One region of the Undibacterium sp. TJN19 genome, then DNA from elsewhere that is predicted to be linked to it. Evidence: riboswitches for the same ligand, from Rfam matches in the RefSeq annotation. Region 1 holds a riboswitch; the other holds the start of a gene.
What was found. Region 1 has a riboswitch for glycine ahead of ACO0LH_RS00505 (hypothetical protein). Riboswitches for the same ligand answer to the same signal wherever they lie in the genome.
Positions count from the first base shown of each region.

Region 2: linked by a shared signal. The riboswitch ahead of gcvT (glycine cleavage system aminomethyltransferase GcvT) and the one ahead of ACO0LH_RS00505 (hypothetical protein) in region 1 are both predicted to bind glycine.

Region 1 is NZ_JBMPPL010000001.1:112,059-120,211, reverse strand. It holds gene ACO0LH_RS00530 (hypothetical protein) at 1-210, shown strand, start outside; gene ACO0LH_RS00525 (hypothetical protein) at 207-857, shown strand; gene ACO0LH_RS00520 (YkgJ family cysteine cluster protein) at 886-1,152, opposite strand; gene ACO0LH_RS00515 (methyl-accepting chemotaxis protein) at 1,260-2,981, opposite strand; gene ACO0LH_RS00510 (C39 family peptidase) at 3,292-3,879, opposite strand; gene ACO0LH_RS00505 (hypothetical protein) at 3,927-4,652, opposite strand; glycine riboswitch at 5,131-5,243, opposite strand; glycine riboswitch at 5,244-5,339, opposite strand; gene ACO0LH_RS00500 (hypothetical protein) at 5,459-5,590, opposite strand; gene ACO0LH_RS00495 (trans-sulfuration enzyme family protein) at 5,620-6,813, opposite strand; gene ACO0LH_RS00490 (pyridoxal-phosphate dependent enzyme) at 6,810-8,153, opposite strand, start outside.
Region 2 is NZ_JBMPPL010000008.1:7,720-15,872, forward strand. It holds gene ACO0LH_RS19855 (ABC transporter transmembrane domain-containing protein) at 1-1,455, opposite strand, end outside; gene ACO0LH_RS19860 (DUF2799 domain-containing protein) at 1,661-3,079, shown strand; gene ACO0LH_RS19865 (penicillin acylase family protein) at 3,186-5,582, shown strand; glycine riboswitch at 5,731-5,819, shown strand; glycine riboswitch at 5,831-5,969, shown strand; gene gcvT (glycine cleavage system aminomethyltransferase GcvT) at 6,050-7,180, shown strand; gene gcvH (glycine cleavage system protein GcvH) at 7,281-7,658, shown strand; gene gcvP (aminomethyl-transferring glycine dehydrogenase) at 7,775-8,153, shown strand, end outside.

The DNA.
Region 1 (8,153 bases):
GACATCTATCTGCTGGCCCTGGCTAACAGTTTCATGCACCGGCCTTTGTGGCTGGCCGTGTTTGGTGCTGACGGCAGTACCGTTTATCGCGCTGGTCTGCCACATGGCAACTGGCAATTTATCGAGCATGCAGACGGGTTTTCCATGGTTGATACGCGTGGCGCGGGTCAACGCCTGGTCTTGCATCCCCTGGTTGTGGAAAGAAGATGAGTGCAGTCAAATGCTTCGCAAAGCGTATTGCGCGGGGCATCAGGGCAGGTTTAAGTATTGGTTTGTGCACGGGCTTAAGTGCCTGCTTTGTGCCCTTGCCGATGGTGGGTGGCGGCATTGCAGGCGCAGCGCGCGATTCTGATGCAGTCAGGGAAGAAGCCTGGAATTACCAGGAATTTAAGGAGAAGCACGTGCAGACCGAGATCATCAAGGAAGTAGTGCCAGCCAGGCAGCGTAGCAACCGCAACAATTATTTTGCCGACTTTGCCGAGCATGTGCACATCACCCGCAATACGCCCACTAGGATGGCGTCATTTGAATTCAATTTCGTCCGTTCCGGTACCGACAATGGTTTGCTGATACAGGTACACCATGATGGCATACGCGTCTTGCTCGAACGCATACCCGCCGCCTTTTATATGGGCGACCTGCAAGCCACGCGCATACAGATAGCTGGTCGCGATTACCTTTTGCTGGCGGCCAACTCGCGCACCAGTACCCACCGCATGTGGTTCGGCATCTTCCGCCCCGACGGCAGCAAGCTATACGCCGCCAGCCTGGAACAGTCGGTCATCCGCATCAGTCAGAATGATGACGGTATTTCCCTGTTCTTTTTGAGCGGGGATTCGATGCGGATCAAGATTTAGGATGGGGTGATTCAGGTTCGCGAAGATGCTAAGGTGCAGTTGCACGCTCGAGATCGTCAAGCCAGTGTATTGCCTGCAATCTGTCTGTGCCGCACATTTCATCTGAAGCCTGCAAGCCAGAGCAGCAGGCGGGCCGTTCAGGTTTGCCAAAAATTGCACAGCGCAAATCATCCATCAATTGCACGCAGGGTACACCAGCGGGTTTCCCATTCGGCATGCCGGGTATGGGGCTGGTGATGGATGGCGCAATGCAGCAGGCGGCACATAAGGGGCGGCAGGTCAGTTTGGTGCTCATACCCGTATTTTATCGGATGTCGCGATGTTGCAGGCTTAAAGACTTCCAGAAATAAAAACACCGTGCAGGTGGCAGGGTGTTTTCGTCAATTGCTGATGGCGTAAAATTTAAAACTCTTCCCAGTCATTGTCGGCTTTGGCGGAGCTCACTTTTTTTGCTCGTGCCTGTCTTAGTGCGAGTTTTGCCGGTTTCGCCACGGTGCGGGCGGCTCTTGCCAGCGCAGGTGCTGGCCGGCTGGCCTGTGTTTTGATGGCGAGGGCCGGAGCTTCATATTGCTGCGGGATGATGCTGAACCTGGCCACCAGTTCAGTCAGCCTGGCTGATTGCTCCTGCATGCTTTCTGCAGCGGCAGCGGCTTCTTCGACCAGGGCGGCGTTTTGCTGTGTCATTTCATCCATCTGGGTCACGGCCAGGTTCACTTGTTCGATACCGGCGCTTTGCTCCTGACTGGCAGCGGTGATTTCACTCATGATGTCGGCCACATGCTGGACGCTGGTGACAATTTCCTGCATGGTCTTGCCGGCAGTATCCACCAGCTTGCTGCCATGTTCGACCTTGCCGACGGAATCGTCGATCAGATGCTTGATTTCCTTGGCGGCAGAGGCACTGCGCTGTGCCAGGTTACGTACTTCAGAAGCGACCACGGCAAAACCGCGGCCCTGTTCGCCAGCGCGGGCTGCTTCGACGGCCGCATTCAGTGCCAGGATATTGGTTTGAAATGCAATGCCATCGATGACGGAAATGATGTCGACGATTTTGCCTGAACTTTCCTTGATTGATCCCATGGTGGCAACCACCTGGCCGACCACTTCGCCACCCTTGACGGCAACGCCAGAAGCAGAGATCACTAGTTGGTTAGCCTGCCGTGCATTGTCGGCATTCTGTTTGACGGTAGAGGTCAGTTCTTCCATCGACGATGCAGTTTGTTGTAGCGAGCTTGCCTGCGATTCTGTACGTGACGACAGATCAGCATTGCCATTGGCGATTTCAGAAGCGGCGACATTGATGGTTTCGGTGCCATGACGCACTTCACCGATAACACCGCTCAAGCCGGTGTTGATGCCATTGATCGCATGCATCATCTGGCCGATTTCATCGTTCAGGTGTATCTGTATGGTTTCACTCAGATCACCCTGAGCCATGTTTTGTGCGACAGCGGTTGCTCTGGCCAGAGGTCTGGTAATCGATGTCGTCATCATCCATGCGCAGACTGCCGATAACAGGGCCGCAATGACCGACAGGGCGATCAGCAGCAAACGGCTGGTCTGGTAGGTTTGTTGTATGTCTGCGGCAGTATCATCAATCTGCTTGCGTTGCATGGCCAGCATTTCTTCGATTTTTTTGACGTACTTCCCAGAGGCGGGGATAAATTCTTTGTCCAGCGCAGCGCTGGCTTCATCGACTTTGCCTTCTTTTTTCAGCTCGACAATTTTGTTTCTGGCGTCAAGATAGGCTTGGCGCTGTATACCAATTTCCTTGAACAATGCAATTTCTTCGGCACTGTTCATATGCTCGGAAATGCCTTTTTGCAAAAGCCCGGATGTCCTGGTTGATTCTGCCTGTTCTTCGGCAAAATAGCTGGCAAGCGAGGGGTCACTACTTTTCGCAATGGCCGTCGTGCGCCGCACGCCGGTATGGATATTGCGATACCAGTCACTGACCATGCGCTCTGTCGCCAGCGGGTCTTTCAGCAGGTTTTCAGTTGCAGCGGCAACGGCATTGAGCTTCAGAATGGCGATGAAGGTCGTGATGAAAAACAGGACGAGTATCAATGCAAAACCTGCACCAAGGCGCTTACCTACTGAAAGGTGTTTGAACAGAGCGATCATAGATTTTCTTTTTATGGGCGGAAGGGCAGTAGAAAAATGCATTCAAGGCTTGATGCATGCTGTATGTTGTCTTGTGGAATTGTTTCCAGCGCGCAATTATACAGATTTATCCATATCGGTGATTAAATTTAAGGCAGGTTTATTTTATCAGCGCATTGGTATATATGTTTGCAAATAAAATAACTTTATCCTTTATTTTTTTCCGCTGATATCATCCGGTCGCAATCAAATAATTCAGTCCTGTAGTGAATTGATTTAGCTGGCTGAAGGTGGCAGGTACATTACCTTCAGCCAGCATTTTTAGTGTCGCTTATGTACCGCTGATATTCATGCGCTGCGTATGCGTCCACTGATGGTCATAGTCGGAGACGGCAGAGCTGTAGGTACGGTAGGTTTTACCTTCGCCCGGCCATGGGTTCATGATGTAGACGTAGTTGGTACCGTTGTAGACTTCATAACCGGAGCCGACCATGATATGTCCGCCACCATTGGTCCAGCCATAACGAATGACAAAGGGGCGGTTTGCATTGATATCGCTGACGACGGTGTTCCATGACGACGCATAGTTGTAGGCATAGTTTGATACGCCCCAATGCGCCAGGATGTTTTGCACACTGCCTGATGAGCCATACATGGAGTTGGGCTGGTTGGCGTTGCTGTTCCAGTTGAAATTGGTATTGCCGCAAGCGTAGTTAAGGCCATAGGCCCAGTTGACGATCTGGCACTGGCTGGGCGTCTGGTTATAGTAGTTCAGCAGGGCCTGGCTGCTGCCGGCCCAGCACCATTGGCTGTGTTCCTGCGTTACCAGCGGCACGTTCAGTGCACGCCATTGTGCGAAGGCACTGGGGGCCAGCAGGATGCTGGCGGCGAGGCAGAGTCGGGTAATAATTTTTTTCATGATATCTCCTTGATTTATTTTTTGAGCAGGTGGTGGTCTTGCCGCAATCAGCGGAAAGCATCCATATTGCTTTTGACCGACAGGCGCAATGCGTCAATGAAATCGCCTTGTTCAAGCAGGCCGTTATTGGCCGGTGCGGTGCCGGTTTTTTCACTGCGCTGTTGCAGCAACAATGCCTGACGCGCTGAATGCAAGGGTGCAAACCGCGTACGGGCATCGCTCGCTGAAGTCACTTCCAGAAAATCCGACATGGCCTGGTACACGCGGATGAAGCGTACGTTCGAGCGTGTTGCATTGCCATGCACGGCCATCGTCGCATCCACATCTTTGGACAACACTGCCCCGCCATAAGAGGTGATGCCCCAGCGGCCATTGGTCTGGCTGAGTGTTGCCATGCCAATAGGCGCGTCATGCAGGGTGATGACGAAACGCCATTCCCCGGTGGCCTTGGCCATGCTGCGCAGGTCACCACGCCCGGCCAGAATGTCTTGTGGCGGGATGGAGTAGACCGGGAAGCCATAGCTGATTTTGGCGTCTTTCAGGTCTTGTACATCGCTGACTTCGAGCGGGAACTCTGAAGGCAGGGTGCCACCGCGTGCCTGTACGTTGAATTGTACAAATTGCGCAAAGTCTCGCTGCGCTGCCGCGCCGACAAGACGTGCCTGATCCGATGTGGCAGCGAGGTCGGTGGTCTGTGCGAGTAATGGCGGACATGCCATGAGATAGCCAGCACTGACGATGACAGCGCCGATAGCCACCTTGTTGAGTTTCATTGTGAATCTTGATGCGGAGTTCGGTTTCATGCTTGATTGCTCCTTCGTTGAATGACAATAAAAGCCCACCAGTCCTAGCGGGCATCGGGGTATTGCGAGCGAAAGCTGTAGCGATTAAAAACAGAGAGTCTTCCGGGTACGCGCCGTCATAGCTGCCGTAACCGGGTCATTCACTTTTTCTGGTCGTCACAGTCCACCTGGCATGGGTTACATGCCGGACTTCAGAACCCGCGGTGAAGCGGAGATGAGAGAAATCTGATCAGGTCAGCGCTGCCATCGCAGGCTGGTAGTGAAATGAGATATGTACTGGTTAACTGGCGCAGACCGCAGTCGCGAGTGCGCAGCTACGAAGCTGCTGCACGCTGCCAGCGCGCAGGCAGGGGCTGTCACGGTGACGGTGTCACCGATAAATGCAGTGGGTTTCATGATATGCAGACTCCCGGCGTCAAAAGGGTAGTCCGTGCGCAATTGCGCAGCGGATACCCCCTCTGTGCTGGACCTGAGAGATTTCGCATGTGACCGCTGTTGGCGGTGTCATGCTTGCTCCTTCGGTGTGCCGGGCGACGACATCCGGCAGCTCTTCAGAGTTCAAATGTCATACCGGTCCTTTTGCCTGAGAGTTTCCGGGGTGGTTGCTCCTTCGGCGCTGCCCTGCGGTGTAGCGGCAGTCTCTCCCGATATCACGCGGCCTTAGCCCATTTGTTCCAATCCCTTGTATGGATTGTAGAAATGAGCATAGTTCACGCGTTAATCATTTACAAATTATTTTGTTGTTGCAATGCACACTTCAAAATTGCATCCTGTGCTTAGGTAAAGCGTGACTGATAGTCCAGTGCTATGCGTTCACGCAAGAGCTTGCAGGATGCGGGATGCACGCAAACGCTCAGGGACGAGGCGAAGCTCTTTGGCACACCAGCCAGCCTCATTCCTGATTTCATTCCTGATTTTCATGCACACATTGCTGATATCAGATCGCATCCAGCGCATTTTGCAGATCGCGGCGCAAGTCTTCCACGTCTTCTATGCCGACTGACAGGCGCACGAAAGAATCGGTGATGCCGAGCAGGGCTCTTTGTTCTGCCGGTATCGTTGCATGCGTCATGATGGCCGGGTGTTCGATGAGACTCTCAACACCGCCCAGGCTTTCTGCCAGCGCAAAGACTTCGCAGCGTTCAAGGAAGCGGCGTGCGCCGGCGAGATCGGTATCGAGGTCAATGGAAATGATGCCGCCAAAGCCATCCATCTGCTGTTTGGCCAGTGCATGCTGCGGGTGGCTGGCAAGACCGGGGTAATACACCTTCTTTACCTTGGGTTGCTGTTCCAGCCAGTGCGCCAGGTCCAGGCCATTTGAATTATGGCGCTCAACGCGGATATTCAGGGTCTTGATGCCACGCAGTGCCAGAAAGCTGTCAAACGGTCCGGCAATCGCGCCTACTGAATTTTGTAAAAAGCCCAGGCGTTCGCGCCATTCTGCCTGATGCGGTTCACCACCCACAATGGCAATGCCGCCGATGATGTCAGAATGGCCGTTCAGGTATTTCGTCATCGAATGCACGACGATATCAAAACCCAACTCCAGCGGGCGTTGCACGCGCGGGCTGGCGAAGGTGTTGTCAGCAATCGCGATGATGCCGCGTTCACGGCAGATCTTGCCAATGGCGCGCAAATCGGCCAGCTTCAGCATGGGGTTGGTCGGCGTTTCCACCCATACCATTTTGGTATCAGGGCGTATGGCGGCCAGCAATTGCTCCGGTTTGGTCATATCCACATAGGTGAACTCCAGACCGGCACTGCGCCTGCGCACGCGCTCAAACAGGCGGTAGCTGCCGCCATACATATCGTCACCGGCGATGATGTGGGCGCCGCTGTCGGCAATCTCCAGCACGGTGGCAATGGCAGCCAGGCCAGAGGCAAAGGCAAAAGCCTGCGCGCCGCCTTCGAGGTCGGCAACCGCACGCTCCAGCGCCCAGCGCGTGGGATTGTGCGAGCGGCCATAATCAAGCCCCTTGTGCACGCCAGGGCTGTCCTGTACATAGGTCGACGTGGCATAAATCGGCGGCATGATCGCGCCTGTCGTCGGGTCAGGGAATTGCCCGGCATGGATGACACGCGTGCCAAAGGCTTGTGGCTGGGCTGGTTTTTTGTACTCTGGATAGCTCATGAAAGTGTCCTGCGTAAATGGTTAAGGAGGTCAAAGCGGGTGATCAGGCCATGGAAGTGCTTTTCTGGCTGTTTGGTCGCAATGATGGCGACCAGGCCACGGTTCAGTATGGCGCGCAAATCATCGAGGCTGGCTTGCGGGCTCAGTGTTTCAATCTGGCTGGTCATGGTGTCCTTGACGACACTGCGGAACAGGCTGGCATCGCCCGCCACCTTCAGCAACACATCAGATTCATCAATGATGCCGATAATTTCGCCATCGTGAATGACAGGCAGTTGCGATATCTCGGCACTGCGCATGCGATTGAAGGCCACCATCAGCGTGTCACCGGCATCAACACTGATGACGCCACCATCATCAAAGCGGCGGCCTATGATGTCACGCAGGTCGCCATAGGTCTGACGTTTCAGCAGGCCTTGGTCTATCATCCAGTTATCGTTATAAATCTTGGACAGGTAACGTGTGCCGGTGTCACAGACAAAGGTCACGACACGCTTGGGTGTCGTCTGTGCGCGGCAATAGCGCAAGGCCGCGGCCAGCAGGGTGCCGGTGGATGAACCGGCCAGTATGCCTTCAGCGCGCAATAATTCACGTGCCGTGCCAAAGCTTTCAGTGTCATCAATGGTATAGGCATGTTTGACTGCACTGAGGTCAGCAATGGCAGGGATGAAATCTTCGCCTATGCCTTCCACCGCCCAGGAACCGCTGACTTCATTGACATGACCGGTTTCTATGTACTCTGCCAGGATGGAACCTTTTGGATCAGCCAGTACAAATTCCAGCTTAGGCTGTGCCTGGCGGAAGAAACGGGTCAGCCCGCTGATGGTACCGGCAGAGCCGACACCGACCACGATGGCATCGACATCATGATGGGTCTGCGACCAGATTTCAGGGCCGGTGGTGGTTTCATGCGCGAGCGGGTTGGCCGGGTTATTGAACTGGTCGGCAAAGAATGAACCTGGTATTTCCCTGGCCAGGCGGGCTGCATAATCCTGGTAATACTCAGGGTGGCCCTTGCCCACGTCAGAACGTGTCATATGTACTTCTGCACCCATGGCTTTCAGGTGTAATATTTTTTCTGTAGACATCTTGTCAGGCACCACCAGCACCACGCGATAACCCTTGGCACGGGCAACCAGCGCCAGGCCCAGACCAGTGTTGCCAGCCGTGGCTTCGATGACCGTGCCGCCCTTTTGCAGGCGGCCATCGGCCTCAGCTGCCGCGATCATGGCCAGGCCTATGCGGTCCTTGATTGAACCACCAGGGTTTTGCGATTCCAGTTTCAGAAACAGTTCACACGGGCCGGTATCAAGGCGGGTAACCTTCACCAGTGGTGTGTT
Region 2 (8,153 bases), on a different contig from region 1:
GCCTTCAGGCAGCCTTTCAATGAATTCATGGGCAGCCGCCATTTTTGCAGCGGCAATGACATCGGCATCGCTGGCGTCAGCACGGCCATAGCGTATGTTTTCCAGCGCATTGGCCGAGAAAATGATGGTGTCCTGCGGCACGACGCCGATTGCCTCACGCAAGGTGTGCAGATCAAGTTGACGGATATTGACGCCATCAAGCCGGATTTCACCACCTTGCGGATCATAAAAACGCAGCAATAACTGGAACAGCGTAGTTTTTCCCGCACCGGAAGAACCCACGACGGCAACCGTTTCACCAGGACGTATATCCAGATTCACATTCGACAGGGCAGCAGTGTTGGGGCGCGATGGATAGTGGAATTCCAGTCCTTGCAACGATAATGATGCCCCCTTTGATTCATGGGCCAGGCGTATTGGCAATGACAATGCCTGAGCCGGGTTTTGTATCGGTGATTTGACTTCTATCAATTCCAGCAGACGTTCTGTGGCACCAGCAGCGCGCTGGGCATCGCCCATTACTTCAGAAAGCGCACCGATGGCACCTGCAACGATGGAAGCATATAAAATAAACTGTCCCAGTTCACCACCACTCATGCGGCCCTGCATGACAGCATGCGCACCCAGCCATAGTACAAACACGATCGCGCCAAACACCAGCAGTATCGCCATCATCGTCAGCAAAGACCGTGCGCGTATGCGGCGCATGGCAGTTTTGAATGCGCCTTCTACCGAGCTTGAAAACCGCCCGGCCTCTATATGCTCATGCGTAAAAGCCTGTACGGTGGGCATGGCATTCAAAATTTCACCGGCGATGGCCGATGCATCTGCAATGCGGTCTTGTGAATCGCGTGACAGCTTGCGTACACGGCGGCCAAAAAAGACGATAGGCAATACCACCATCGCCAGCATGACAATAATGATCGATGACAATTTGGGGCTGGTCACAAACAGCATGACCAGCCCACCCAAAAAGAGCAGGAAGTTGCGCAGGGCCATTGATATGCTGGTGCCAACCACAGTCTGTATCAGGGTTGTGTCAGTCGTCAGACGCGACAAGACTTCACCGGTTTGCGTGGTTTCGAAAAATTCAGGGCTTTGTGTTACTACGTGTGAATAGACAGCATTGCGTATATCTGCAGTAACACGCTCACCCAGCCATGACACCAGATAAAAGCGGGCCGCCGTTGCTACACCAAGCACGCAGGCGACAGCAAACAGGGCGATAAAGGTCAGATCCACATGCTTGATGCTTTTATCCCCGCCGCCAAAACCCAGGTCTATCATCTGCCGGAAAGCATAAGGGATTGCCAGGGTTGCCGAAGCAGCAACCAGTAAAGCGATACCAGCGAGTAGGAACTGACTTTTATAGGGGCTTAAGAATGGCAGCAAACCTTTCAGGGTTTCCAGGCTGCTGCGCTGGGAGACTTCAGTCTTGGAAGGGGGTTGTGTCATGCGCAGTCCTGTTGAAGATGCAAACGTCAGCTAAACAATAGCAAAGAAGGTAGATGATGTTGCAGTTGTCAATATCAATAGCAATTGTCAGTCTTTTTATGTGAATCAATTGATAGTTGCCAATTGTGGCGGTTACGTCAGCAGATTTTGTCAACAAATGTATCTTGTCAAACGTTGATGCAGCATTCTTAACAGAAAGGCAGATATGCGTATCCGCATCCAGCAAGTCAGGACCATCATTAGCTTGATAACAATTACTTCGGCAATTGCGGCAAGCAGCATTTTACTCAGTGGCTGTCAAAGCACCATGACACGCGTCAATGATTGCAAAGTGGGTGACTGGGTCAGTATCGGTACGAAAGATGGCGCAGAGGGCCTGGACAAGCGTTTTGATGATCGCCGCCGTTTTTGTTCACTGGTTGATGGCGACAAGATCAAGGCTGAATCATCCGCCAACTATGATCAGGGCTGGTTGCTGGGAAATTATCAATACTGGTCAAGCCTAGGCCGTGAAGACGGGCGTGCTGCCCGTGCCATCAGCTATTTCGAGAGCCAGTCAAAATCACAGACTACTCAGCGTAATCACACGCCCTTGAATCACCACGCCTATGAACAAGGCTGGCAGCAGGGTAATGCAGATTACTGGTATCAGACTGGCATGCAGGACGGCAAAGCCGCACGCAATGCTGGTGAAGAAGAATCAAGGGCAAAGGCCGGCGCGGCAATCGGTTTTCAGTTGGCCGCGTATCAGCATGGCTGGCGCGATGGCAATTATGCCTATTGGGAGCAAACTGGATATCAGGATGCACATGACGGGATTCCCGACCTTGAGTTACAAGGCAGGGCTAAAAAGGCTGCGTCAGCCGGGTTGCTGGTACGTGAAGATGCCTATCACACTGGCTGGAGCCGTGAGATCGTCGAATACTGGAAAAACCTGGGCTGGAATGATGCTGTTTCTGGCCGTGATATTCATACCCGGCGTGACGATGCGCAAAAGCGCGGATTAAAGATCTTTGAGACTGAATACCAGAAAAAATGGGAACAGCGACTGCAACAATACTGGCAAGACATGGGCAATAAAGATGGCTATGGATATCCTGACCAGTTAGAGCAACGCATGGCGAACGCCCGTCGCGACAATGTATTTGTGATTGCGCAGACCCGCGCTCTGTATCAACAGGCATGGGCAAATCAAAATGCGCGTTACTGCACCGTTGAGAATGCATTTAACTGGGGACGGCAAAATCAGGCGATGGCGGTGGAGGTCTGCAATGCCGGCATGCAAAACCAGTTAAGACGCGCCTTGCTGGGCGGTCAGGATTACGAAAACCTGGCGCGCAGGCAGCGTGATGCACACAATGACTTGCTCGTCAATAATGACCGTTATGAAGATGCCGAACGTAAATTGCGCCGTCTTGAGCAGGAAATCAAACGCGATCAGGACGACAAAAATCGCCCAAAAAATGAAGACACTGCCAATATCGATAAAAGGCGTGAGCGCGAACATCATGATCTGCACGACATCATGAATAATGTGCGCCGCAAGATTGATGAGCTGAAAACATGGGAATTTCGTTATGAGCAGCAGATGCAGCAAATCAAGCGTGATCTCTACCTGAATTGAAGTCTTATAACTTGTTCACAAATCGGGCTTGCAACGACTGTGTGATCGGCGTGTAGAATTAGAGGAATTGATATGCAGTAGATATTCTCGCGCTGAAAGCCAAGTGATGAAACGTGTATTGAAATGGATAGCCCTGATATTGTTGCTGCTGGTCCTGACGCTGGGGGCGGCACTGGGCTGGTATTTGCACGGCAAGCGTGTTGAGCGCTCTGGCAGCGTCAATCTGCAAAACCTCAGTGCAGAAGTCATCGTTCAGTATGATGAACGCGGCGTCCCGCATATCCAGGCAAAAAACGAAGCCGATATGTATCGTGCCCTTGGTTATGTACATGCCCAGGACCGGCTGTTCCAGATGGAAATGGTACGCCGCCTGGCCAATGGTGAGCTGGCAGAAATACTGGGCCCCAAACTGCTGGATCTGGATCGCCTGTTCCGCACTCTGGGCTTGCGCGCGCATGCGACCGCTTATGCTGCAAAGCTCGATAAAACCGCAGCCTCTAGCAAAGCACTGGATGCGTATCTTGATGGTATCAACCAGTTCCAGGCCACCCACCCGGCCCCGCTGGAATTTGATTTGCTGCATATTCCCAAACGTCCCTTTACGCCAGCAGACACGATCGCTGTATCTGGTTATATGGCCTATAGCTTTGCTGCTGCGTTTCGTACTGAACCCGTCCTGACGCATATCCGTGACAAGCTTGGCCCAGAGTACCTGCGTATCTTCGATCTCGATAATCATCCCCAGGGCGCGTTGCAGGCATCGCGCCAGCTTGATGCCGGCGACTGGCAAAAACTGGATCGGCTGGCCCAGCTCAGCCAGCAGGCAATAGAACAAACCGGTTTGCCACAATTTGAAGGCAGCAACGCCTGGGTGGTGGCGGGTAGCCACACTGCCAGCGGCAAACCTTTGCTGGCCGGTGATCCCCATATCGCTTTCTCTGCACCATCGGTCTGGTATGAAGCGCATTTGTCGGCACCGGGCTTTGAATTGTATGGTCATCATCAGGCCCTGAACCCCATGGCCTTGTTGGGACATAACCAGCAATTTGGCTGGAGTCTGACCATGTTTCAAAATGATGACCTGGATTTGATCGCGGAAAAAGTCAACCCGCAAAACCCGGAGCAGGTCTGGTATCACGGTCAGTGGGTCAATATGCAGACACGCGAAGAAACCATCGCCGTCAAAGGCGCGCCGACAGTGACCCTGAAACTGAGAAGCTCGCCGCATGGGCCTATTATTACCGATGCCTTCAAAGACAATTTCGGTAGCACACCAGTGGCAATGTGGTGGGCTTTCCTGGAAACTGAAAACCCGGTGCTGGATGCCTTCTATGAATTGAATCGCGCCGAAACCCTGCAAAAAGCCAGAGCCGCCGCAAGCAAGATACATGCACCCGGCCTGAACGTGGTGTGGGCCAATGCCAGTGGTGATATAGGCTGGTGGGCTGCTGCCAAACTCGTCAAACGACCAGCTGCCGTCAACCCCGCACTGATACTCGATGGCAGTACCGAGCAGGCTGACAAGCTTGGTTACTCGCCATTTTCAGATAACCCGCAAGAAGAAAATCCTGCACGTGGATATATCATTTCTGCCAATCGTGAACCGGCACAAAACGCAGCCCTGCCTATAGCTGGTTACTACAACCTGCCAGAGCGTGCACGCCGCCTTGACAGCTTGCTGGCGCAAGCTGGCGTGAAATGGGATCAAAAGAACAGCCAGGCACTACAGCTTGATAACAGGACCGATTATGCCCGTCAGGTCTTGCAACTGGTGTTGCCTATCCTGAAAAAACAGGTTATCGACGCCGATGGCCAGCGCTTGCTGGCGCAACTGGAAAAATGGGATGGCAGTTATCAGGCCGACCGTGTATCACCAACGATATTCAGCCAGTTCCTGTATCAACTGACTTATGCAGCGATGGCCGATAAAGTGGGGGAGGTGCAATTCAAGAACCTGTTACGCACACGTGTACTGGACGCCGCATTACCACGCCTGCTGGCTGATGAGCATTCCCCTTGGTGGGATAACCGCAAGACCAGGGCTATCGAGACCAGGGACGATATTGTCGGTCTTGCATGGCGTGACAGCATCACGCATCTGCAAAATACCTTCGGTTCAGACAGCAAACAATGGACCTGGGGCAGGGCACATACACTGACACATAATCACCCGCTGGCCCAGCAAAAACCGCTGGACAAAATATTTAATGTGGGGCCTTTCCATGTGCCTGGTGGGCGTGAAGTGCCAAATAATTTATCTGGCCCTATTGGCCCGGCACCCTGGGCTGTCGTGTATGGGCCATCTACCCGTCGTCTTATCGATTTCGCCGATGCCAGCAAGGCGCTGGGTATCAACCCGGTAGGGCAAAGCGGGGTGTTGTTTGATGCGCATTACAATGATCAAGCGGCCAGCTATGCAGCAGGCAATTATGTGCCGCAGTATTTGAGCGCAAAAGATGTGGCGGCGCATGTCAGCAGTACATTGGTATTGCGCAGTAAATAAGATGACTAGCGAGGATGACCAGCGAGGATGACCGTCAGCATAAGTTTGAATAAATTGCTTTTTGATACATAAACGGCAATTTGTGCAGGCTTTTTGTAAATATTTAAACCCGAAACTATCCAAGCCCTTGCAAGCCTTATATAATCGCGCTACTTGATCGGGAGAGCGTGACGAAAGTTACCGCCGAAGGGGCTAATACCCAAAAAACTCTCAGGCACAAAGGACCGATCAACGGGGTAGTTAAAAGTTGCCCCAACTCTGGAGAGCGGTAGCGGCAGACACGTTTATTTTTATAAATATTCGCCGTACTACCCACCGAAGGTGCGCACGGGCAGCAAACATACATTGCTCCCGTAATCTCTCAGGTACCAGGACAGAGGGGTATGCGATTTCAGCGCATGCGGCGTTTATTCGTCGGCATGCGCGTGTTCGTCCCTTCAATCTGGCAACCTGGTAATGAGGCACTCATGACGCAAGCAGCGACATCACTCAAGGCAACTCCCCTCAATGCAGCCCATCGTGCGGCTGGCGCAAAAATGGTTGATTTTGGCGGCTGGGACATGCCTGTCAACTATGGTTCCCAAATCGAAGAACATCATGCAGTGCGCACTGATTGCGGCATGTTTGATGTATCCCATATGTGCGTCGTTGATTTGCAGGGCGAAAATGTGCGCAGCTTCCTGCGTGGCCTGGTGGCCAATAATGTTGATAAATTGCAGGTGGCGGGCAAGGCCCTGTATTCCTGCATGCTGAAGCCTGAAGGCACGGTCATCGACGACCTAATCATTTATTTCTTCAGCGAAAACTGGTTCCGTCTCGTCGTCAATGCCGGCACGGCAGAAAAAGACATTGCCTGGATGAATGCCCGCAATGCAGAAACCAATAGCGGTCTGACCATAACCCAGCGCCGCGATGGTGCAGACGCTTTCGCTCTCGTAGCAGTGCAGGGCCCAAATGCCCGCGCCAAGGCATGGGAAGTCTTGCCAGAAACCAAGGCAGCTAGCGCAGAAATCAAACCTTTCAACGCAGTCATCGTCGCCGACACGTCCTTTGGTGAAGTCATGGTGGCACGCACTGGTTATACTGGTGAAGACGGTTTTGAAATTGCCGTATCTGCTGACCGCGTAACAGATTTCTGGAATGCCCTGGTTGCAGCCGGTGTCAAACCTGCTGGCCTCGGTGCGCGTGACACCCTGCGTCTGGAAGCTGGCATGAATCTGTATGGCCAGGATATGGACGAAACAGTCAACCCCCTCGATGCTGGCTTGGCATGGACCATAGACTTGGTCAGTGAACGCGATTTCGTTGGCAAGCAAGCATTGCAAACACAAGGCCAGAATGCCCAGTTCCTGGGTTTGATCCTGCGTGAAAAAGGCGGCATCCTGCGCGCCCATCAAAAAGTAGTGTGCGCACAAGGCGAAGGCGAAATCACCAGCGGCACGTTCAGCCCGACCATGGAACAGGCAATTGCACTGGCGCGTTTGCCTATGGGCGTGTCTGTAGGCGATACTGTGCATGTTGTTATCCGTGACAAGCAATTGGCCGCATCTGTCGTCAAACTGCCTTTTGTCCGTAATGGCAAAATCCTGGCCGTATAATTTGATCTGCAAGCTGTACTGTGTATTTGTTCACTCTTGTACAGCTTCATTTGATTAGCCACTCATTAATTCAAAACAATTTATTTATCTGGAGCCCATCATGAACGTACCAGCAGACCTGAAATACACGACATCCCACGAATGGGTACGCACAGAAGCAGACGGCACGATCACTGTCGGCATTACTGAATTTGCTCAGGATGCTTTGGGCGATATCGTTTTCGTTGACCTGCCTAAAGTTGGTACAGTACTCGACGCTGGCAAGGATTGCGCCGTGGTTGAATCCGTCAAAGCAGCGGGCGATATTTATGCACCGGTGACTGGTGAAGTTGTCGGTATCAACGAAGCACTGGCCGATGCACCAGAATCCATCAATGCCGATGCGTTTGCTGCATGGCTGTTCAAACTGAAGCCAGCCAATATTGCTGATGTTGATGCCTTGATGAATGCTGAAGCTTACGCAAAAAATATTGCTTAATTAATGCATATAAGGTGGCCTGATGGTCACCTTATTGCTTTGGATTTGCCTGAGTGCGGTTTGCCCTGCATAGTTCCGCCTGATATCCCACGTTACTCTTCTGTACCCCATATACCATGACCCGTCCTTCACTGACCCAACTGGAAGCGCATGACGCTTTCATCGCTCGACATATCGGCCCTTCTGAAGCAGAACAAGCCGCCATGCTGAAAACCCTGGGCTATGCTGACCGCACAGCCCTGATTGATGCCATCGTCCCGGCCAATATCCGCCGTCACGATGTGCTGCCACTGGCGCAATTCACAGAAGCCAAGTCCGAACAGGAAGCACTGGCCACATTGAAGGCACTGGCGTCGAAAAACCGTGTACTGAAGTCTTTGATTGGTCAGGGTTATTACAACACGCATACGCCTGGCGTTATCCTGCGCAATATCTTTGAAAACCCTGCCTGGTACACAGCTTACACACCGTACCAGCCAGAGATTTCCCAAGGCC